DNA from 3 places in the Xylophilus sp. PBN-3R genome. Region 3 is predicted to be linked to each of the others. Evidence: predicted binding sites of a transcription regulator. Region 3 holds the regulator's gene; each other region holds the start of a gene.
The links. Region 3 encodes sigma-54, which starts transcription at its own class of promoters, with help from an activator protein. Its sites were predicted from a motif close to TGGCANGNAANCTGCTTT; they were not measured.
Positions count from the first base shown of each region.

Region 1: a site for sigma-54 is predicted at 3,827-3,844, ahead of AC3ANW_RS09255 (CmpA/NrtA family ABC transporter substrate-binding protein). Genes of this name have one in related genera too.
Region 2: a site for sigma-54 is predicted at 3,152-3,169, ahead of AC3ANW_RS22240 (pilin). Genes of this name have one in related genera too.

Region 1 is NZ_CM173225.1:1,950,924-1,958,687, forward strand. Features, by position in the region: gene AC3ANW_RS09240 (hypothetical protein) at 316-576, shown strand; gene AC3ANW_RS09245 (ABC transporter ATP-binding protein) at 610-1,428, opposite strand; gene ntrB (nitrate ABC transporter permease) at 1,425-2,348, opposite strand; gene AC3ANW_RS09255 (CmpA/NrtA family ABC transporter substrate-binding protein) at 2,360-3,559, opposite strand; gene AC3ANW_RS09260 (nitrate- and nitrite sensing domain-containing protein) at 3,931-5,193, opposite strand; gene AC3ANW_RS09265 (hypothetical protein) at 5,233-6,426, opposite strand; gene tsaD (tRNA (adenosine(37)-N6)-threonylcarbamoyltransferase complex transferase subunit TsaD) at 6,552-7,592, shown strand.
Region 2 is NZ_CM173225.1:4,692,243-4,700,006, reverse strand. Features, by position in the region: gene AC3ANW_RS22250 (O-linked N-acetylglucosamine transferase, SPINDLY family protein) at 1-2,190, opposite strand, end outside; gene AC3ANW_RS22245 (hypothetical protein) at 2,219-2,545, opposite strand; gene AC3ANW_RS22240 (pilin) at 2,665-3,111, opposite strand; gene AC3ANW_RS22235 (3',5'-cyclic-nucleotide phosphodiesterase) at 3,265-4,056, opposite strand; gene AC3ANW_RS22230 (CHASE2 domain-containing protein) at 4,053-6,110, opposite strand; gene AC3ANW_RS22225 (FHA domain-containing protein) at 6,164-6,853, opposite strand; gene AC3ANW_RS22220 (Stp1/IreP family PP2C-type Ser/Thr phosphatase) at 6,909-7,697, opposite strand.
Region 3 is NZ_CM173225.1:4,260,497-4,268,260, forward strand. Features, by position in the region: gene AC3ANW_RS20325 (THUMP domain-containing class I SAM-dependent RNA methyltransferase) at 1-1,253, opposite strand, end outside; gene AC3ANW_RS20330 (DUF4197 domain-containing protein) at 1,333-1,986, shown strand; gene AC3ANW_RS20335 (RNA polymerase factor sigma-54) at 2,003-3,562, opposite strand; gene lptB (LPS export ABC transporter ATP-binding protein) at 3,706-4,473, opposite strand; gene lptA (lipopolysaccharide transport periplasmic protein LptA) at 4,470-5,168, opposite strand; gene AC3ANW_RS20350 (thiol:disulfide interchange protein DsbA/DsbL) at 5,298-5,978, opposite strand; gene AC3ANW_RS20355 (SPOR domain-containing protein) at 6,029-6,766, opposite strand; gene argS (arginine--tRNA ligase) at 6,781-7,764, opposite strand, start outside.

The sequences.
Region 1 (7,764 bases), 2.3 Mb from region 3:
ACCTACTGGACCATTTGAGCACCTGCTGGACTGCTTGTTCCAGGGCATCTGATCAGTTGCGATACAGTTCGCCGTCGCGTCTCGAACGCGATCGGGATTGCAGTCCCGGAAATCATCCATACGGCTAAGGCCGTCTTGACACCCGCAGGGCAATGCGGCCTTTTCTATTCGATTCGCTTATGGCGGTTCGCGTAGGAGGGCTCGCGCCCTGCCGGTTTTTTCGTTTGGATGTCCGGTACTGCAACCTGCGCGAGCCGCCGCCCTGATCCTGGGGCCGGCGGCTGTTTCTCCAGCAGTTTTCGCCCGGAGGCCAGCATGAACCCACCCACCAACCCCGTCGTCCCCATGGACACCGAACGCGCTCGCCAGCTGTTCCAGCAGGTCTGCAGTCTTGCCAGCACCGCGCTGCATGTTTCGCGGCTCCGGGACGAAGGCGATCCAGACGACCTGCACGCCGACCTGCAGGTGCTGCGCACGATGGTCAGCCAGATGGCGTTTCTCGCCGACCGCGGCGACCGCGCACTAGGCGGGGCAGGGGCCTTCGAGTCGGCCGAGGATTGGCTGTTGCTGGCTTGATCCGCGTGCGCTGACGCCAAACCGTCAGCTTTGTCAGGCCGCCTTCTCCACATGCCCTTGACGCGTGTACAGAAAGTCGATCACCGCCTTGCGGTAATGCACATACTGCGGGTCTTCCGCCAGCTCGACCCGGTTGCGCGGCCGGGGCAGGTCCACCGACAGCACCTCGCCGATGGTCGCCGACGGACCGTTGGTCATCATCACGATCTTGTCGGACAGCAGCACCGCTTCGTCGACGTCGTGGGTGACCATGACCACGGTGCTCTGGGTCTTCTGCACGATGGCCAGCAGTTCGTCCTGCAGGCGGGCGCGGGTCAGCGCGTCGAGCGCACCGAAGGGCTCGTCCATCAGCAGGACCTTGGGTTCCATCGCCAGCGCACGGGCGATGCCGACGCGCTGTTTCATGCCGCCCGAGATTTCGCCGGGGCGCTTCTGCGTGGCGGGCGTCAGGCCGACCAGGGCCAGTGCCTCATCGGTGCGCAGCTTCAGCTGCGCCTTCGACTCGGTCTTGCCGAAGACCCGTTCCACACCCAGATAGATGTTTTCGTAGCAGGTCAGCCACGGCAGCAGCGAATGGTTCTGGAAGACGACAGCGCGCTCCGGGCCAGGCCCCTTGATCTCGCGGTTGGCGCACATCAGCGAGCCGTGGGTGGGTGTGGTCAGCCCGGCGATCAGGTTGAGCAGCGTCGACTTGCCGCAGCCCGAGTGGCCGATGAGTGCGATGAATTCGCCCTTGGCCACGTTCAGGTGGATGTCTCGAAGCGCCTGGAAGCTGCCCTTGGCGGTCTTGAAGGTTTGCTCGACTTCGCGGATCTCGATGAACTTGGCGTTTTGTTCGGCAATGCTGCTCATGACTTCACCTCTTCGAACGTGAATGCGGTCGCGATCTTGATGAGGGCGTATTCGAGGACCAGCCCGACGATGCCGATCACGAAGATGGCGATGATGATGTTCTTGACGTTGAGGTTGTTCCACTCGTCCCACACCCAGAAACCGATGCCGACGCCGCCGGTCAGCATCTCCGCCGCGACGATCACCAGCCAGGCGGTGCCGACGGCGAGCCGCACGCCGGTGAGCATGTAGGGCAGCACCGCGGGGAACAAAATCCTGGTGAGGATCTTCCACTCCGACAGGTTCAGCACGCGGGCCACGTTCATGTAGTCCTGCGGCACGCGCTGCACGCCGACGGCGGTGTTGATGATCATCGGCCAGATGGAGCAGATGAAGATGGTCCAGATGGCGGCCGGGTTGGCTCCCTTGAACACCAGCAGGCCGATGGGCAGCCAGGCCAGCGGCGACACCGGGCGCAGCAGGCTGATCAGCGGGTTGAACATGCGGCCCAGGAAACTGAACCTGCCGATGGCGAATCCCACCGGAATGCCGACCAGTGCGGCCAGGCCAAAACCCATCGCCACACGTTTCAGCGAAGACAGCACGTTCCAGCCCACGCCCTGGTCGTTCGGGCCGTTGCTGTAGAACGGGTCGCGGAAGACGGTGACGGCCTGCAGGAAGGTGTCCTTGGGCGACGGAATGCTGCTGCCGGTGCTGACCGATACCGCCTCCCACACCAGGGCCAGCAGCACCAGGCCCAGCACGGGCGGCAGCACCCGCAGCCAGAAGGCGCGCCAGTCGAAGGGCATCTTCTTGCGGGCGGCGGGTGCCGGTACGGCCGGCGCGGCGACGGTTGCGGTCATGGGGGTCTTTTCGACGGCCTTGGCGGCCGGGATGTCGGTCGGCGGGTCTTGCAGGGTGTGGAATACGGCGCTCACCATGGCGTTCTCCTTCAGGCCTTGATCTTGAAGCTGTCGGCGTATTTGGCCGGGTCCTTGCCGTCCCAAACCGTGCCGTCGAAGAACTTGCTGGTGCGCATCGGGTCTTTCGGCACGGCGACCTTCATGGCGCCAGCGACGTCCTTGTACAGGTCGATCTGGTTGATCTGTTTCGCCACGGCGAGGTAGTCGGGGTGTTCCTTCAGCAGGCCCCAGCGCTTGTGCTGGGTCAGGAACCACATGCCGTCGGACAGGTAGGGGAAGTTGACCGCGCCGTCGTCGAAGAACTTCATGTGGTTCGGGTCGTCCCAGGTCTTGCCCATGCCGTTTTCATAACGGCCGAGGATGCGCTGGTTGATGGCGTCGGCGCTTGTGTTGACGTAGCTCTTCTCGGCGATGACATCGGCCATCTTCGTCTTGTTCTGCAGGCTGGCGTCGATCCACTTGCCGGCTTCCATGACCGCCATCATCACGGCTCGGCAGGTGTTGGGGTGGGCCTTGACGAAGGCGGCCTGGGTGCCCAGCACCTTCTCGGGATGGTCCTTCCAGATGTCCTGCGTGGTGGTGGCGGTGACACCGATCTTGTCGATGATGGCGCGCTGGCCCCAGGGCTCGCCCACGCAGAAACCGTCCATGTTGCCGACCCGCATGTTGGCGACCATCTGCGGCGGCGGCACCACGATCACCTTGGCGTCCTTGACGGGGTTGATGTTGGCGGCGGCCAGCCAGTAGTTGAGCCACATGGTGTGGGTGCTGGTGGGGAATGTGCCGGCAAAGGTGTATTCACGCTTGTCGGATGCCATCAGCTTGGCGAGCGACGGGCCGTCGACCGCGCCCTTGTCGGCCAACGCCTTCGACAGCGTGATGGCCTGGCCGTTGCGGTTCAGGCCCATCAGGTTGGCCATTTCTTTCCTGGGGCCGCCGACGCCCAGGTGCAGGCCGTAGATGAGGCCGTACAGCACGTGGGCCATGTCGAGTTCGCCGTTGGACAGCTTGTCGCGCACGCCGGCCCAGCTGGCTTCCTTGCTGGGCACGATTTTCACGCCGTATTTCTTGTCGAAACCGAGCACCGAGGCCATGACTACGCTGGCGCAGTCGGTCAGCGGAATGAAGCCGATCTTGACTTCTTCCTTCTCGGGTTTGTCGGAGCCGGCGGCCCAGACGCCGCTGTGGCCCAGTGTGGCGAAGAGGGCGGTGGCGCCCGCCTTGCGCATGAAGTCGCGGCGCGGCGCGGCCACTCCGGAGGCAGCGGCGACGGCGGTGGTCGGCACTGTGGCGGCGTCGTGGTCGGTGGTACCGGGAATCTTCTGGGCCATGGTCGGAACTCCTTGCTGGTCGAGACGAAAAATGCGGACTGGAAAACAGAAACGGCGTCCATTCCCGGCCGCTTGCGCTTTGGCCGGGAATGGACGCCGTTGTCCAGATGTCGTGGGGTGACTGATGACCCCGGACCGCCATTGGCCCGAAGTCGTACCACCGTTCATGCAGGAGTCGTGCCAGGCGTTTTCGACCCTGATCGGGCGGAATGCGCCGCTTCGAGGAGCTGTCCTGGTGCGCCGCACCAAACTGCGGCGGTACCGCCGGCTCAGCGCGCCTTCGCGGGTAGCAGGTCGGCCATGGACAGCACGGCTTCGGCCACGTCGACCAGCCGTTTGCCCTGGCTCATGGCGGTCTGGCGCAGCATCTTGTGGGCGTCTTCCTCGCTCAGATGGCGATGGGCCATCAGCAGGCCCTTGGCGCGTTCGACCAGCTTGCGCTCATTGAGGGCGGCGCGAACGTTGGCAAGTTCGTCGGCCATCGCCTGCAGGCGGTGCGACTGCTCCTGCACCATTTCCAGTACCGAACGTTCGAGGTGCGGGCCGAGCGAGGGCGAGCCGTTTTCGGTGCGCGGCAGCGGGTTGTCGAAAAATGCGCCGGGCGCGGCGTCGGGCGCCGATGCCGCGGCGGCCAGCAGCGCCGCCTGGGCCTGCAGGTCGGCCCTGGCGTGGCGCAGTTTTTGTTCGCTGCGCGCGACCAGGTCGGAAGCGAGCTTCACCTCGACCGCATGCATGGCGTCGATGCGTTCGCTTGAGTCGTGGAACCAGGTCGCGCTGAGTGCGCGGTCGAGTTCGCTGCCGACCGGCGCAGTGCAGCCGACGCGGCGCAGACGTTCGATCTCGGCCACTGCCGAGCCGCCCAGGCAGGCCTGCCAGAGTCCGATGTGAGCCGGTTCGGCGAAATCGCAGAAGACGTTGAAGCAGCGCTCCTGCGATTCGATCAGGTGCAGCCAGTGTTGCTGACGCGCCGGTTCGACCTTTCCCTGGGCGAAGGCGGCGGCACCGGCCGCGCGTTCCTGGCCGGTGAATTCCTTGCCCTGCATGAAATGGAACATGGCCACCAGAAGCCGCGAAAGCTCGGGGTCGCTGGCGCTGTCGGCCGCGTCGAACACCACGCCCAGCAGGGCGGTCACCACCCGGTTGAAGCTGCGGGTCGATTCGCCGCTTTCGAGCTTGCGAGCCTCTACCCGTTCGCGCAGCCCGGCCAGCGCGAGCATGCCTTGCAGGGCATAGGCGATGCGGCTGAAAAGCCGGGCGCCGTTGCCGATGCGTACGCCGTCGGTGTCGAGTTGCTCCAGGGCCGATCGCCAGCGGGTCGCGGCCAGGTCGCTGGCCGCCAGCTGTTTTTTCCGTTGCTGGACAAAAGCCGACTCTTGCGAACCCAGGAAGAGGTTGGTGAGCCCGCGTTCCTTCTGCAAAGCGTGAATCAGGTCGGCGGTGCGACGCACCAGTTCGCTGGTGAGCAGCAACTGTTCGAGTTCGCGGATTTCGCACTGGCGCGCGGCGACGAGAAAATTGAGGCCGGATTTCATGGAGTCCAAGGAAACGCAGCAAGCTGCGTGCCGGTATTGTCACCAGGGCAGGTCGAGTCCGTCGGCTGGAGGTTGCGGCGCGACCGCTGGCGGGTCCTGGGTCGCATGGCGGGCGGCCGCGTGGATCCTGGCGAATGCGCTGGCCTTGATCAATTCGAGCTCCAGCGTCGTCGAGGTGGGAAATGGCAGCCACGGACCGCCGCGCAGGCGATAGCGGTTGGCTTCGTAGCCGCCATCGGGTTCGGGCGATTGAGCGATGGTCTGGAAGACGTCGTCCGCCGAGTTCCAGAATCGCAACTTGAAACTCGTGTCGCGATAATCGATGCGATTGGGCCGTTCTCCGTGGAAGTTCAGCGGCCCGTATTGGGTGTTTTTGAGACTGCGGGTCGACGGCCAGACATCCATGTAGTCGACGAACACCTCGCGTGGCGCCATTTTCAGGGCGTCTTCCAGTTTTTCGAAAACCAGCCGGCCGTCGACGATCCAGGATGTGGTGTGTTGCTTGACCGGCGGCAGGCCGACGATCTTGCCACCGAGCAATGCCTGTTCATAGAAGGTGTCGATCTCGGCGATGCGCCGGCCGCGCTCCGCCTCGGCCCGCACCAGCACGGTCTCGGTCTGAGTGAGTGTCGGAGGCGGGTTCGGCTGGCGGAGCAGCAGGGCGAGACCGTCGTCGATCTGGCGTGTGACTTCCTCCCTGACGAAAGGCAATATGTTTTCGCCCGCCCTCCGCATCGCCGCGGCCAGCAGGTCGGCTCCCCGTCGGATGAAGGTCGCGGCCTGATCCATCCATCTGTCGATACGTTCGCTCTCGGCGCTGTCATCTGCCGAAAAAGACGTGGTGACGAACTTGCGATAGGCGGCCGCAGCGACCGGGTGGGTGCGCAAGAGGTCGGCGTAGGTCTTTATCCGCGTGGCCTTGGACGCGTTCCAGTATTCGCGTTGGGGCGTGGTGGGTTCCGCCGAGGCGCTGCGCCTGCGCGCGACGAGACTTGCCTGCGGGTCGGCATCGCGCTGCAGCGCATCCAGATAGGCCTGTGCTTCGGCGCTGCCGGCGGTCGGGTAGCCGAAAGATTCGGTCCGTGCCAGCTGACGCGGCTCGGGCGCGCCGTTCAATGGACTGGGCGGGTCGTATGGCGCTTTGCCGACCGTGCCACGAGCCAGTTCGGCAGGCGGAAGAATCGGACCTGAATAGCCGGTGCGCGACACCGGCGGCAAGGGGTTCTGGTACATGGCGAAACCTGCAAGAGTGGGCGACGTCAAGAACTGTGGGTTTGCAGTAGAAAGCCGGCGGCTCGTCGTACGAAATGCCTGCGCCGTAGGCGAATGGGCAGTTTCGATGCCTCTACACTTTCCGTATGCGCCAAGATTTCACTGTTCTCGGTTTCGAATCCTCCTGCGACGAAACCGGCGTTGCCCTGGTGCGCGCGGAAGGCGCGGGTGTGCCTCGCCTGCTGTCCCACGCACTCCATAGCCAGATCGCCATGCACCGCGCTTACGGTGGCGTGGTGCCAGAACTGGCCAGCCGCGACCATATTCGCCGTGTTCTGCCCTTGTCCGACGAAGTGATGGCGGGCGCGGGCCGCACACTGGACGACGTCGACCTGATCGCCTACACCCGCGGGCCGGGCCTCGCCGGCGCCTTGCTGGTGGGGGCGGGCGTCGCCTGTTCGATGGCGGCGGCACGGGGTCTCCCGGTACTGGGCGTTCACCACCTCGAAGGCCATCTGCTGTCGCCCTTCCTGAGCGCCGACCCACCGGAATTTCCGTTCGTCGCCTTGCTGGTATCCGGCGGGCACACCCAGTTGATGCGGGTCGACGGCGTGGGGCGTTATGCCTTGCTGGGCGAGACCATCGACGACGCGGCCGGCGAGGCTTTCGACAAGTCCGCCAAGCTGATGGGTCTCGGCTATCCGGGCGGGCCGGCGCTTTCCAGACTGGCAGAGCAGGGCGACCCGGCCGCCTTCGCCCTGCCGCGCCCGCTGATGCGCAGCGGCAACCTCGACTTTTCATTCGCCGGACTCAAGACGGCGGTACTGACCCAAGCCAAGAAACTGGGCGACCAGCTGGAAGCGCGCAAAGCCGACCTGGCCGCTTCGACCGAGGCGGCCATCGTGGAAGTGCTGCTCAGGAAGTCGGTTGCGGCGCTGCGGCTGACTGGCCTGGATCGGCTGGTGGTAGCCGGCGGTGTCGGGGCGAACCGCCTGCTGCGGATGCAGCTGAATGCCGAATGCGCACGCCTGGGCGTTCGAACGCACTACCCGGAACTGCATCTTTGCACCGACAACGGCGCCATGATCGCCATGGCTGCGGCCATGCGTGTAGCCGCCGGAGTGGCGCAGCCGACGCACACCTATGCATTCGATGTGCGTCCGCGCTGGATGCTCGGCGAATCCTGAGTTTGCGCTGTCATGGAGGGCAGCGAGGTTTCCAGGTCGGTGCAATTCGCCCGATCGAGTCCCGCCGTATCGGCTCCTGCCTCCTCCGGTTCCCTGATCTCGGTGCGGTTCACCGATTTATCCTGGCCCCGCCGGACACGAAATGTTGGATCCCACGACCAAAACAAAAAGG
Region 2 (7,764 bases), 430 kb from region 3:
GTCACACGGAATCACACAGGTAATCCGAGGTCCGGCCTGCAGGGGTGTTTTTGCCGTTGCAGGACCATTCGCTTGCGAGTCACGCAACAACGCGTCGAACAGCGCCGCCTGCATTTTTTCCTGTTCGTCGCCCGGGGCGCCGAGCAGGCGGCCGAGGTTTTCAAGTGCCGCATTGCGATCGGACGCCAGGATCTGATACCGGACGATATTGATCAGCACAGCGGGCACATCGACCGGAACGAATCCGGCGAGCCGATTTTCGAGATAACTTGCCGCCTCGGCGAACTTCTGCTCACGGGTGAGTTCTTCAGTCGCCAATATGTGCGCACCTGCGAAATCCGGGTAATGCGCAAGACAGTAATCAAGAATACGTTTGGCACCGCTCCACTGACCATGCCCCAGCACTGTGGCGGCTCGCCGCACAAGCTCTTGCGGCGGTAATGGCACGACTCCATTGCACCGGGCGGTCGGTTTGTCCGACTTTTTTTCTCTCAGCAATTCATCGCATGCGTCTTCGAAATCACGGGCGAACTTGCGGCCGTCTCCCAAAGCCCCTTCTCCCATGCGGACACGGGATTGCCGGCGGTATTGCTTGAGAAACTCGACGTCCTGTGACAGGGCTATCGCCTTGCGTTTATATTCGTCGATCGTGCTGGCAGCGAGCTCTGGTGCTCCTGCATTGGCAACGACCGACGCACCCATGCGGCTGATGAGCGAAGAACCCTTGAGCGTGATGACCGGCACGCCCATATAAGTGGCAAAACACGTCGTGGTACCGCCATTGAACGGAAAGGTGTCCAGAACGATGTCGACTTCTTCGTAGGACTTGAAGAACTCGACACTGACCACTGGCGGAAGCAGCGAAAACCGTTTCTCCGGTATGCCGGCTTCAACCAATTCCTTCTTGAAGGTGGCCACCACGGTCGTATCCGTGAAATTGACGGCACGCAGCAATAAACGGCTGCGCGGAACACGGCGCAGGATTTCAGCCCAGCAATCCAGCATAGGGCGGTTGATCTTGGCGATATTGCCAAAACATCCGAAAGTCACATAACCGGCCGCCAGCACGGGTGCATCGGCTTGCTCAGGCGCATCGCCGCGAGGGTCGAAACACCAGAACGAATGCGGCAGCACCAGCGGTCGTTCGGTGTAGAAAAATGCGTCGTCAGGTGTGGTGAGATGAGGGTCCAGCAGTTTCACATCGACGGTTGCAAGCCCTGTCGTCGGTGGATAACCCAGACCGGTCACCTGGACTCTTGCCATGCGGTCCTGCAGGAGCCACAAGCGGTTGTGGGAGGTGTGTCCTGCCAATTCCACCAGAACGTCAAGGTCGTGGGACTTGATGAACTGCACCAGTTCTTCGTCGGACTTTTCGTAGACAGCGTGGAACTGATCTGCTCGCGCACGCACTTCATCGGTTTGGGCGTCGGATGAAGATGCGTCATGATATAGGAATATCTCCACCCGTTCGCGATCATGACCTTCCAGCAAGGGGCGGAAAAAATATCGTACGGAATGTTCGCGAAAATCGGGCGACCAATAACCAATGCGGATTTTGTTCCGTTCGGGTTGCAATATCTTCTGAACCGGCTCGGCCTTCATCTTTTCCGTCAGCGGCAAAAGTGTGCTGGCCCAGAAATGATGTTCCGCCGCCAGAATCGGCTCAGCCCGGTCGGCATAAGCGCTGTGCCACATGTAGGCGTCCGGCACCCGGTTGTTATCGAAATCCGCCAGCCAGGCGCTCAGGCTGTAATAAACCGCCGTCGAAACCTTGCCAAGCTTGAATTGCAGTGCTGCGTAATGTGCACTGATATACGGATAACCAGGAATGGCAACCTGCGCACGGGTCAGATTTTCGATTGCCTCGGGCACACGGCCGCCTTCCAGCAGGCAGCGTGCGTAGTTGACGGCGACATAAAGGTCTGAGTCGTCGAGCAGGTGCGCTAATCGAAAACACTCATATGCTTGCGGTAATTCACCGACTTCCAGCAATTGCAGGCCCAAGTTGACCATGACGCGCACATTTCGCGGATCCAACTCCAGATATTCGCGCCCCAGCGAAATGGCCTTGCGCCATTCCCTGGCGTTGTGTGCCACCTGAATGGATTCCAGCAGTTCTTCTTTACGGCGTTGCCTGGAACCCTCGACGAACCATTTTCCAAACGTACCCTTGACGAGTGACTTCAACATCAGCAGAACCTTCGCACGACGAAAGAACTCACTTCTTGTTTGCTTTCGTCATTTCCATGACCAAGCCTTCGGTGGCAATATCGATGAAATTGGGGGGGTAACCCTTTTCATTCAGCCCCCATTTGAATGCATTTGCAAAAATGGAGCGGCGAAGCAAACCCATCTTTCTATCGGAAAGATGTCGTCCGGTTTCCTGATAAACACGCTCCAGTGAACGGGTTATCTTGTTTACCGACAACTTTCCCATGCTTTCACCGGTCAGGGAGGCGGGCGGAAGCTGTTTGACAATCTGCGCCACCAGTTCGGCCGCAAATGCGCGCTCCTGGCTGTAATCGAATAATCCGGCCAATTTCATTCCTAGAAGTATTGCTGGCGATCATACAAAGTTGACCAGCCTCCACCGCCATCGCTCGAGCGGACTGCAGGCCAAAAAAAAGCCCCTGCAAAGGGGCTTCTCCAGGATCGCCAGGGCGATCAGCCGCGGCAGGATGCCGGCACGTACTTGGCGGGGGTGCCGCTGCAGGTCCAGCTGATGGTGCCGCCGGAAGAAGCGCTTGCAGCGCTGCCGCTCAGGTTGATCGTAACGCTGGCAGAACCGCCAACATTGGAGCTGCCGACAATAACCACGGTTACCCCGCTGGCAGCCGTGGCGATGGATGCGCTACCGACTTTGCCGCCGGTGGCCGGAACGCAGTCGCTCGACACGGTGGACACGAAGGCGCTATTGGCCTGGAAAGATTCGGACAGGCAAGTACGTGCGCTGCTGGCCGAAAGGATCAGTTCCGAAACACGAGCCCGGACGGTGTAGTCCTGGTAGGCCGGCAGGGCCACGGCAGCCAGGATACCGATGATCGCGACAACGATCATCAGTTCGATCAGGGTGAAGCCCTGTTGCACATTGCGCCGAATAGAACGGGTCATAGATTTACTCCAGATGGAAGGGGGAACAAGCCCCCCATGCCACGCAGCTTCCATGCCAGTAACAATTTGCACCGCGCCCGCCTGAAAGGCGGTATGGCCTGACAAATTTGTCATCGATATCGTGCCGATGTCGAGTCAGCGAAGCCAAAACTGTCACCACTCGAAGGTCTGTCCCTCGGTCAACCACCGAATGTCCAGTGCCGGATGCACGCAGCCCACCCCACGTTTCAGCCTTCCGATCTCTTCCATGATCAACACCGTCTCCGCTGGTTTGGTGTGGGTGATCCACACGGTGTAGCTGCCCGGCCTGTCGATCAATGCCAGTTCTTCGCCGAGCGTGCAGGGCGAGATGTGCCGGCTCCGCAGTGCAAGTTCGGATTCCGCATTGCTGAAGGCGGTTTCGATGACCAGTGCGCCGACGTCCAACTGGTTCACCCGTTTCCAGAAAGCTGGATTACGCCCGGTATCGCCGCTGAAAACCCAGGCGGGTCCCGCATTTTCGGATATTGCAAAACCCACCGCCGGCACCGAGTGGACTGCCGGAAGTACCTCGATTGATTTACCTTCGATGTGCAGAACGTCGCCGGTTTCGAATATCTGGAACCGAATGAACGGTGATTCGACGGATGGAAGGGATTCGAAGTCAGGCCAGATCACATTATTGAATATATGCGCCCGTAAAGCCGCCACGGTTTCGGCCAGCGCGTGGACCTGCAGCGGTTTGACTCGATATGCGGCAACCGCATCCATCATCAGGGGCAGGGCCGCTATATGGTCGAGATGGCTGTGTGTCAGCAGCACATGGTCGATGCGGGCCATGTCCGGCAGGGTGAGTTCGCCGACCCCAGTACCCGCGTCGACCAGCAGGTTCTCGTCCACCAGAAACGATGTGGTGCAACGGCCCTTTGCAATCGCGCCGGAGCAGCCCAGTACGCAGACTTTCATGCAGTTCCTTGAGGGCGAATGTCGATGGGGTCCGGATTATTGGCGGGTTCCACCGTGAATACCGTCACCGCCTGCTGCCTGCCCTTCACCATGACACGGTCCAGTTCGCGCCATGCAAAGTGGTCCGCAGTCTGGGCACGGGTGTTTTCACTGACGACCAAATCTACGCCGTAGACGCTGCACAGGCCTTCCAGCCTTGCCGCAAGGTTCACCGCATCGCCGATGACGGTGTAGCTGCGTCGGATGTCCGAGCCCATGTCGCCGACACACATCGTCCCGGTGTTCAGGCCGATCCCGATCTGGATGGGCGGCAAACCCTGCGCGGCGTGTTCGGCATTGAGTTTGCGGATGGCGGTCGCCATGCCGATGGCGGCACCGACCGCTAGCCGCGCATGGGCGCCGGTACGTTGCGGCGCGCCCCAGAAGGCCATCACACAGTCGCCCATGTATTTATCGACGGTGCCTCGCTGTTGACCGATGACGTCGGTCAGCCGGCTGAACACGCGGTTGAGCAGCGCCTGCAGGGCCAGCGGTTCCATGCTTTCCGACAGCGCGGTGAATCCGCGCATGTCGCAGAACATGACGGTCATCTCGCGGTTGTCGGCCCGCATGGTGTATTGGTCCGGTTCCCGCACCATTTCCGCTACCAGTTCGTGTGGCACGTAGGTGCCGAACAGGCGCGCAAGCTGACGTTTGGAGCGGGTCTCGACGAAATAGCCATAGGCGATATCGAGCGCGAATGCGGCCAGCGCGGCCAGAAGCGGCACCGCCAGCGGCACCACCAGGCCGGCGCCGGCAAACAGCCAGAGGTTGGCGCCGACCAGCACGCCGAGCACGGCCAGGGTCGCCAGCACGCCGACCGGCACACTCAGCAAGGGCAGGCAGAAGGCCAGCAGCAGGCCGGCGGCGAGGGTGGTGAGAGCCGCGTAGCCAGCCTCGTAGTCGGGGCGGACAAGCGTGCGGCCGTCGAGCAGGCCGGACAGGATGTTGGCGTGAACCTCGACGCCCGGATAGGCCTCTCCCACGGGGGTGACACGCAGGTCGAGCAGACCCGGAGCGGTGGTGCCGACCAGCACCATCCTGCCCGACAGCGATGCGGCGTCGAGCTTGCCGTTCAGCACGTCTGCTGCGGATATGTACCGGAACGATCCGCCCCCGGTGCCGCCTGCGCCGCGGTAGGGCACCAGTGCAGCAGCGCGTTCGTCCACCGGGACGATCTGCGGGTTGTCGTCGCGATCCAGCAGCAGGCTTTGCAACAGCGCGGGTCGGCCCGCCACGGCCTCTGTTCCGGGGACCAGGGCGGGCAGCACCCTGGGATTGCCCGTCAGGCTGCGGTACATCGCGAGGGCAAGGGATTCGTAATAGTTGCCGCCGAACCCTGCGATCAGCGAGACCGAGCGGACTTCGCCATCCGGATCGGTGATGGAGTTCATGAATCCACCGTGCGGCGCAGCCTCCGCCAGCGTCGGGATGTTGGCGCCTGCGCTTCGCCAGCGCTGCACCGCCAGCGGCGGCAGCGAACCACCCGCAATGACTGGCTGCGGAAGTGCGCCGCGAAGGCCGCCTTCGGAGTCCTGGCTGAAGTAATAGCCCAGCACCGCACGTCGGTCGCGCAGCGCATCGGCCAGGCGGCGGTCATAGTCGAGGCGGGATTCGAGCCGCCGCAGCCTGTCGGCAAATCCGGGCTGCGATCGCATGTCACCCGCAGCCAGTTCACGCAGGCTGTCGAGGCCGGAGCTGCGGTCGCGTTCGCCGAACAGCACGTCGAAGCCGACGACCGCAGCCTGCTGGCGATCAAACAGTTCGTACACCAGCCGGGCGACCTGGTCGCGGCCCCAGGGCCAGCGGCCGACCTCGGAAAGGCTGCGTTCGTCGATATCGACGATCACCACCCGCGGATCGAGGCCGGCCGGCATGGTGGCCCGCAGCCGGCTGTCGTACAGGGTCCGTTCTGCGGCGTCCAGGCCGGGCAGCCGGACCAGCCCGACGATATGGGCCAGGGCCAGCAGCACCGGCACCAGCGTCACGGCGAAACGGCGCCCGTGGCGTGTCATCCAGCCCGAACGGAGGCGAGCTCTGGATTCGGCCGGCACCCCTCGGCGCGGAATCAGGGCGCGCCCAGGGCGAACTGCATGCGGATGCCCGCCAGTTCGACCGTGTCGCCATGGCGCAGCATGACCGGCGCCTGGCCGACGACCGAACCGTTGATGGTCGGCACTGCCGCGCCCTCGACATGCGCAAGACTGTAACCGTGCGGCCTTCGGGTGATGGAAGCCACGCCGACGCCGGCCTTGCCGATGGTGGTGACCAGTTTCACCAACTCGACCGTCCGGCCGGTGGCGGCACCCGACAGGACCCGGATGCTGGCGGTCTGCAGAGCGCCCATGTCGCCGGCCATGGCAGTGTCGGGAAAGAAGGTCGCCGGCAGCTCGGTATCCGGGAACGACATGATGGAAGACTGGCTGTATTCCTCGGCCGTCGGAACCGCGGCCGCGCTGGCCTGCACCTGGCCCTCGCCATCGAAATGCAGCTGGTAACGGCCGATTTCGACCACATCCCCGTTGCGCAGGGTATGCCGGCGCACCGGCCGACCGTTGACGAAGGTTCCGTTGGTGCTGTTGAGATCTTCGACGACCAGTTCGTGGCCGACGCGGCGGACCGCAGCGTGTTCGCCGCTCACCGCCAGGTTGTCGATCACGACATCGCTATAGGGACGTCGACCGAAGGTGGTGTATTCCTTCGTCAGCACGACTTCGCGCAAGGCGACACCTTCCAGTGACAACAACATCCTTGCCATCGCCGACTCCTGCTCCTGATTTTTTCAACCGCCGACGACCATCGCCTGCGATTCCCTACGAGCGCCGCCATTGAAAAAATCGGCTGCTGCGTATGACCGGCGCGCCTTCCGACGAAACCAGCAATACGCTCACATTATCGCGTCCCCCGGCTTGATTTGCGGCATGCACCAGTGATGCGGCCCGGGATTCCAGTGAAGTCGAGGCCAGCAGCAGTTGGGCGACGCGGGCGTCGGGGATCATGTCGGTCAGGCCGTCCGAACACAGCAGGTACAGATCGCCGGGAGCCGGCTCGAGTTCGAAGACGTCGAGGTCGCCGCTTTCGGGATACCCCAGCGCCCGGGTGACGAGGTTGCGATTGGGCGCATTCAAGGCCTCGCCTTCGTCGATCAGGCCGGCGTCGATCTGCTCCTGCAGAACCGAATGGTCGTGGCTGATGCGCTCGAGGCGGTTGCCGCGCAGCCGATAACAACGCGAATCGCCGATGGAGCCGATCATCACCCGCGACGGCTGGAACACACCGAACACCAGTGTGGTGCCCATGCCCTGGCATTCGGGCTGCTGCTCGGCGACCGCCATGATGGACTGGTTGGCCGAGCGCACATAACGCCGCATGGCACCCCGCATGGCGCGGCTCTTGGCGTCTGCGCCGCTGATGGCCAGCCAGGTGGCGAAATGCTCCTGCATGTAGGCCGCGGCGATGCTGCTGGCAACCTCGCCTGCACGATAGCCACCCATGCCATCCGCCACGACCGCGAGGCCGACGGACACGTCATGCAGCACGACATCTTCGTTGTTGGTTCGGACGCGCCCCGGATCGGTCAGGGCATGGAATTGGTATTGCATGGCAGCCGGCAATGGTAGCCGCCCGAAATGGTTCGTAACGACCGAATTAGTCGGTTGCGAACGCAAA
Region 3 (7,764 bases):
GTTTTGTCGACCTTGTCGGCCTTGTTGCGGGCCGAGCCGGCGACCATGTCGAAACGGAACAGGCGGCATTCGATGGGGCCGTTCCACATCGGCACGCGGCGCGATTCCTTGAGGCGCATGCGGCCGGGCAGCTTGGCGTCGGGTGTCAGCACCCATGCGCTCCAGCCGGCGAAGTTGCGTTTCCAGTGGGTCGCCAGGGACGGGAAGAAGTCGCCTCCGTCCTCGACCTGTGCCGTCTCGCGTGATTCGCGAGGCTGGCGCGCCACCGCATCTGCGCGCTGGCCGGCCACACCGGCCACGGCGATCCGTTCGCCGTACGGCGGGTTGAGCAGCAGCACGCCTTCGGGTGCGGGCGGTAGGCGCTGCAGGGCGTCGCCGCCGCGGAACTCGACTACCCGCGCCACGCCGGCACGTTCGGCATTGCGCTCGGCGAAGTCGACCATGCGGTGCGACACGTCGCTTCCGAAAATCGGCACCGTGGGTTCAGTCACCGCGTTTTCGGCCTCGTCGAGCAGCACGCGCCATACATGCGACTGGAAGGGCAGCATCTTCTCGAACGCGAAACGACGATGCGCACCGGCCGGAATGCGGCAGGCGATCTGCGCGGCCTCGATGGCGATGGTGCCGCTGCCGCAGCAGGGGTCGTACAGCGGCAGGGGGGTGTCGCCGTGGGGGTTCCAGCCGCTGGCCGCGATCATGGCGGCGGCCAGGGTTTCCTTCAGTGGCGCGTCGCCCTTGTCCTCGCGCCAGCCGCGCTTGAACAGCGGCTCGCCCGAGGTGTCGATGTAGAGCGTGGCCTGGTCGGTGGTCAGGTGAGCGTGGATACGTACATCCGGCCACTGGGTGTTGACGTCGGGCCGCTCGCCGCTCTTGTGGCGGAAACGGTCGGCCACGGCGTCCTTGATCTTGAGCGCTGCAAAATTCAGGCTCTGCAGCGGGCTGTGCTGGGCGGTGACCTCGATCTTGAAGGTCTGCCTGGTGGTGAACCAGATCTCCCAGGCGACATCGGATGCGGCCTCGTACAGATCCTTCTCGTTGCGGTACATCGTCTGCGAGAGCTGCACCAGCACCCGCTGGGCCAGCCGACTGTGCAGGTTGAGCAGCATTGCCTCGCGCCAGGAAGCCCGCAACAGCACGCCGCCGCGAAGTGTTTGCAGGTCCATGCCGGCCAGCCCGGTGAGCTGGTGGACTTCGTCGGCAAGGTAACCCTCGACGCCGGCGGCGCAGGGCAGGAAAAGTTGTATCTGATTCATGGAAGTCGCAAGGATACGCGCCACAGGTGAATGGCCCGGTCACGCAGGGGCACAATGCTTGCCGCTATTGGAGACCTTCATGATTCTGCGCAAGACTTTTGCCGCCGCCGCCGCTGTCCTCGTGATGGCCGGCGCTTCGGCTCCGGCTTCGGCCCAGATCGCGGGCACCGCGCTCAAGAACATCCTGGGCCAGGCGTCCGACAACGCACTCGACCAGCTTTCGAAACCCGGCGCGTTTTCGGCCGACAAGGCCATCAGCATCGCCTTGCCGGGCGCGGGCGGCAAGGGCGTCGGCGACCTGATGAACCTGGCCAGCAAGGCGGGCCTGACGGGCGACATCAACGGCGGGCTGAACCGTGCCGCCGAACAGGCTGCGGCGCAGGCCAAACCCATCTTCCGTGCCGCCATCGACAAGGCCACGCTGACCGATGCGGTCGGCATGGTGAAGAGCGATACCGGTGCCACCGACTACCTCAAGCAAAGCACCGGGCCCGAGATCCTGAAGCAGCTGCAGCCGCTGGTGCGCAGCGCACTGCAAAGCAGCGGCGTGCTGAAGCAGACCTCGCAGCTGTCGGCGCTGGGCATGAGCGAGGACAAGCTGACCGACTACGTGGCCAACAAGACCTCCGAAGGCATCTTCACCTACGTGGGCCGTGAAGAAACCCGCATGCGAGCCAACCCGCTCGAAACGGGCAAGAACCTGCTGCAGGGCATGAAGGGCCTCAAGTTCTAGGCCTACACCTCGCCGCCTAGAGCGACTTGCGCAGATTGGCCGGCGCGATGCGCAGTGCATCTCGATATTTGGCCACGGTGCGGCGGGCGCATTCGATGCCCTGTTCTTTCAGCATGTCGGATATCTGGCTGTCGGACAGCGGCTTGCGCTGGTCTTCGGAAGTGACGAACTGCTTGATGAGCGCGCGCACTGCGGTGCTGGAAGCGTTGCCGCCGGTCTCCGTACCCAGCGCGGAGCCGAAGAAGTACTTCAGTTCGAAGGTGCCGTAGGGCGTCGACATGTACTTGGCGGTGGTCACCCGGCTGATGGTGGATTCGTGCAGGCCCAGTTCGTCGGCGATCTCGCGCAGCACCAGCGGCCGCATGGCCAGTTCGCCATGCACGAAGAAGTTCTTCTGCCGCTCGACGATGGCGTTGGACACCCGCAGGATGGTGTCGAAGCGCTGCTGGATGTTCTTGATGAACCAGCGGGCTTCCTGCAGGCGCTGCTGCAGCGCGGCGCTGCCCTCGCCCTTGTGTTGCTTGAGAGCGCTGGCATAGATGTCGTGCACCTTCAGCTTGGGCATCACGTCGGGGTTGAGCATGACCCGGAAACGCGGCTGGCCACCGCGGCCGATCTTCTGCACCAGCACGTCGGGGATGACGATGTTGCGCTCGACATCCACGAACCGCCGGCCGGGTTTGGGTTCCAGCCGGGCGATCAGTCCGATGGCGGCGCGGGTGACCTCGTCGTCCAGGCCGCAGGCGATGTTCAGACGCTTGATGTCGCGACGGGCCAGCAGTTCCATCGGCTGGGCGCAGATGGCGATGGCGGCTTCGACCACCGGACGTTTGCCGACGCCGTTGTCGCGCATGCCGCGCAATTGCAGCGTGAGGCATTCGCGCAGGTCGCGGGCGCCGACGCCGGCCGGCTCGAGGTTCTGCAGCAGCCGCAGGGCAACGGCGAAACGCTGCACCAGTTCTTCGACCTCTTCGGCGTTCTCGTCCTCGCTGCCGGCCAGCCCCAACGCCAGCGAGGGCAACGAGTCTTCGAGGTAACCGTCGTCGTTGAGCGACTCGATCAGGAAACGCAGTGCCGCGCTGTCTTCGGCCGACAGACGAAGCGACAGTGCCTGCCGGTGCAGGAAGGCGGTCAGCGATTCCTGGCTGCGCGCCAGTTCGGTGGCGTCGACATTGCCATCGTCGCCCAGGTTGTTCTGGCGGGCCGGTGCGTCGCCGCCCCATTCGCCGTCGTCGGCCACGACTTCGGTACCGCCGTCGCCGTCCCAGTTGGGTTCGGACTCGACACTGCTTTCAGCGTCGGAATCGCTGGTGTTATCAGTGGTGGTGACCGTGGTTTCGCTGGTGCTGCCGGCGTGGAAGTCGTCATCCGATGCCGGGGCATCGGACTGGGCCACACCGAACTCCTCGCGCGCCGCCTCTTCGTGCGTCACTTCGAGGAACGGGTTTTCGTCGAGCATCTGCTCGACTTCCTGGCTCAGTTCCAGCGTGGACAGTTGCAGCAGCCGGATCGACTGCTGCAACTGCGGCGTCAGCGCCAGATGCTGCGAAACCCGAAGAGACAACCCCTGCTTCAACCGAAATCCTTCAAAAGGCAAGCGCGTAGCGCGAGCCGCAAAAACGGAAGGCCGCCGCGCACGGCCGCCCGAAGCGGCCGGCCTGCCCCCTGCAAGGGGGTTGGCGGAGACACGAAGTGCGAAGCCTGGGGGTGATCCAAGTGCTACATCCTGAAGTGTTCGCCGAGGTAGACCCGGCGCACGTCGGCGTTGTCGACGATCTGCTCGGGCGTGCCCTGGGCCAGCACCCGTCCGTCGCTGATGATGAAGGCGTGGTCGCAGATCCCCAGTGTTTCGCGCACGTTGTGGTCGGTGATCAGCACGCCGATGCCGCGCTCTTTCAGAAATCCGATGATCCGCTGGATCTCGATCACCGCGATCGGGTCGATACCGGCGAAAGGCTCGTCCAGCAGGATGAAACGGGGCTGCGTGGCCAGCGCCCGGGCGATCTCCACCCGGCGCCGCTCACCGCCCGAAAGGGCCATGGCCGGCGAATCACGAAGGTGTTCCACCCGCAAGTCAGCCAGCAGGGCGTCGAGTCGCTCGGTGATGGCCGCCTTGCCCAGCGGGCGGCCGTTTTCGTCTTCCTGGAGTTCAAGCACGGCCCGGACGTTTTCCTGCACCGACAGCTTGCGGAAGATCGAAGCCTCCTGCGGCAGGTAGGACAGGCCCAGGCGCGAGCGGCGATGGATGGGCAGGTTGCCGACCGGCTGGCCGTCGATGCTGATGTCTCCGCCGTCGGAACGGACCAGGCCGACGATCATGTAGAACGAAGTGGTCTTGCCGGCGCCGTTGGGGCCGAGCAGGCCGACGACTTCGCCCTTCTGCACCGACAGGGAAACGTCCTTGACGACGGTCCGGCTGCCATAGGCCTTGCGCAGATGGTTGGCTTCGAGCCGGCTGCCGCCGGGGGCGATCGCATTCTCGGTCAAGGCTTGGTTCCGCCCATCGTTTCGGTGCTGCGCAGTTGCGGAGCCGGGCCGCCAGCGTCGCCAGCCCCGGAACCGGCAGCGGTACCCGTCGCGGGGACCACCGGGCCGCCCGGCGTGCCGCGCGGCGCCAGCACGGCGCGGATGCGGCCGCCCGGCGTGACGGAACCGCTCCCGTCGGCGACGGCCGACCTGCCACCCGAGTTGGGCGCGCCATCCACGGTGTAGACCTCGGTCACGTTGTTGTAGACGATGACGTCGCCGTGGACTTCGTCCTGCACCGTGGTGCCTTGCAGCCGGTGCATTTCGGCGCGGCGGGTGAAGGTCACCTTGTCGGCCTTGCCGTCGTAATAGATGACGTCGCCCTGCCCTTCGATGAACTCGTCGGGTGTGTTGGCCGCCGTGTCGCGTTTCTGCTTGAAGTAAGAACGTTTTCCGGGCTCGGCGGTGACGGTGCCGTACTGGTAACCGTCGGCATCCTGCCGTACTTCCAGGCGGGTGCCGCGGATGAGGATGGTGCCTTTGGTCAGCACCACGTTGCCGGTGAAGACGCTGGTCTGGGCCAGGTCGTCGTGCCGCAGTGCGTCGGCTTCGACGTTCATGGGTTTCTCCCGATCTGCTTTTTCAGCGAAGGCTGGTCCGCCGAACAAAACAGCGGAAAAGAGCAGCAAAAGAGTGGCAGCGTTGTAAGTTCTCATAGGGGCACGAATCTTGCAGGCATTGTACGGTGCAACAGTGACCCTCGCCGGCGGCCCTGAATGACGAATGCCCGCGGAAGCGGGCATCGGTTTGACGGGCGGTCGTTTATTGCAGCCGCCGACGCATCGTCAGGCTCCCTTGCGTGCCAGGCCGATCAGGAAATCGGTGGTTTGCAGCGCGCGTTCCATGTTGCCGGCCAATTGACCGTCGGTATAGAAACGACCTGCGATGCCAAGCGCCGGTACGCCTTCCACCTTGTAGGCGTCCTGCAGCTGCGTGGCACGGCGAGCCTTGGCATTGACCGAGAACGAATTGAAGGTCTCGGTGAACTTGGCCTTGTCGAGACCCTGCTTGGCAGCCCAGTTGATGATGGCGCCGTCGGTTGCGATCTGCTGGTGTTCGCCGTGGATGGCGTTGAACACCTTCACATGCAGTTCATCGACCTTGCCCATCGCTTCGAGCGTGTAGTAGAGCTTCTGCTGCGGCAGGAAGTCGTCGCGGAAGGACACCGGCACACGGCGCACCACGACATCGGCCGGCACGGCCTTGACCCACTTTTCGAACGCCGGCTCGAAAGCATTGCAATGCGGGCAGTTGTACCAAAAGAACTCGGTCACCTCGACCTTGCCCGGCGGGGTTTCGACGGGGACCGGCTTGCCCAGCACCATGTAGTCCTTGCCGGCCTGCGGAGCGACACGCGCCTGCGCCATGGCGGCTTGCGGCAACAGGCCGGGCACGGCGACGGCGGCCAGTGCAGCGGTGGTGCCGGCGAACGCACGGCGACTGAAGGCGGAAGAGGAAAAGTCCATGAAAAAAGGTGCTCCTTGAGCCGGTCAGAGCCGGGCTGTCCGATAAAAGTTCAGCGCTGTACGCGCACCAGGGTGGATTCCATGCCGGAGCCGTCAAGCTTGTCCTTCAGGCGCTCGGCATCGTCACGCCGGGTGAAGGGTCCGATGCGCACGCGATAGACGGTGCGGCCAGCCTGTTCGCGTTCGCTGACGCGGGCCTCCCAACCCATGATGGCGAGGCGCGCACGCTGTGATTCGGCATCGGCTTCGGTGCGAAAGGCGCCAGCCTGGATGAGGTAGTCGAAGGTATCGGCGCCGGCGGGGGCTGCGGCGGTGGCGGGGGCCGCTGCCGACCGGGCCCGTGCGAGGTCGCCCAGCGGGTCGGACGAGCCTGCAGACGGTTTCGGCACCGCGGCGGTGGCCGGAGCCGGAGCCGGCGTGGCGGCGCTGGTGGTCGGCGCTGCGGGTGCCGCCGGAATGGTCGGATCTGGTTTCGGTGCCTGCGGCATCGCCACGCCGGTGGCGGCACCGGCCGGCGCGGTGCCGACATCGGCCGGTTTGCCGCCGGCAGCACGTTTGCCCAGGACCGAGTTGGGATCCCAGTCGCGGTTCTTCTGCGCCTCCAGTGCATCCTGCTCGGCGCCCCGGGCGCCGTTGCGGTTCATGAAGGGGATGGGTACCTTGGTGACGTAAACCGCCACCGCCAGCGCCGCGCCGAGGCCGACCACCACACCGATGACGATGCCGAGGAAGGTTCCGCCGAACTGGCGATTTTTCAGACTAAGCCTACGGGCTGGAAACACACGCATCCCCTGTTCTTCCATCACATCTTGACCGGAGCAGAAACGCCCAGGACAGCCAGACCATTTTGCAGCACCTGCGCGGTGGCCGAAACCAGCGCCAGGCGGGCGAGCTTGACGGCTTCGTCCTCGACCAGGATGCGTTCGGCACCGTAGTAGCTGTGATAAGCAGCCGCCAGGTCCCGCAGGTAGAAGGTGACGTCGTGCGGTGCGAAGTCGCGTGCGGCCGCGGTCAACATGTCGGGGTACTTGGCCAGTTGCAGCATCAGCGCCTGTGCCGCGGGTGTGTCGAGCGCCGCCAGGTCGACGGACGCCAGCGCGGCACGGTCACCGCCCCAGCCGGCCATCACCGAACAGATGCGCGCGTGGGCGTACTGCACGTAATACACCGGGTTGTCGTTGTTCTGGGCCACGGCCAGATCGACATCGAAGGTGTATTCGGTGTCAGGCTTGCGGCTCAGCAAAAAGAAGCGCACCGCGTCCTTGCTGGTCCACTCGATCAGGTCGCGCAAGGTGACATAGCTGCCGGCGCGTTTGCTGATCTTGACTTCCTCGCCGCCCTTCACCACCCGCACCATGGTGTGCAGCACGTAGGCGGGATAGTCGGCCGGAATGCCCAGTCCGTCGACGCTGGAAGCCGCCTGCAGGCCGGCGCGAACACGAGCGATGGTGCCGTGGTGGTCGGTTCCCTGGATGTTCACCACGGTGTGGAAACCGCGTTCCCACTTGGCCAGGTGGTAGGCGACATCGGGCACGAAATAGGTATAGGTGCCGTCGCGTTTCTTCATGACGCGGTCCTTGTCGTCGCCGAAATCGGTCGACTTCAACCACAGTGCGTCATCCAGTTCGTAGGTCTTGCCGGACTGCTGCATCTTGCCGACGGCGGCTTCGACGCGGCCGCTGGTGTACAGACTGGACTCCAGGTAGTACTGGTCGAACTGCACCTGGAAGGCCTTCAGGTCCAGGTCCTGTTCGCGGCGCAGGTAGGCCACGGCGAATTCTCGGAT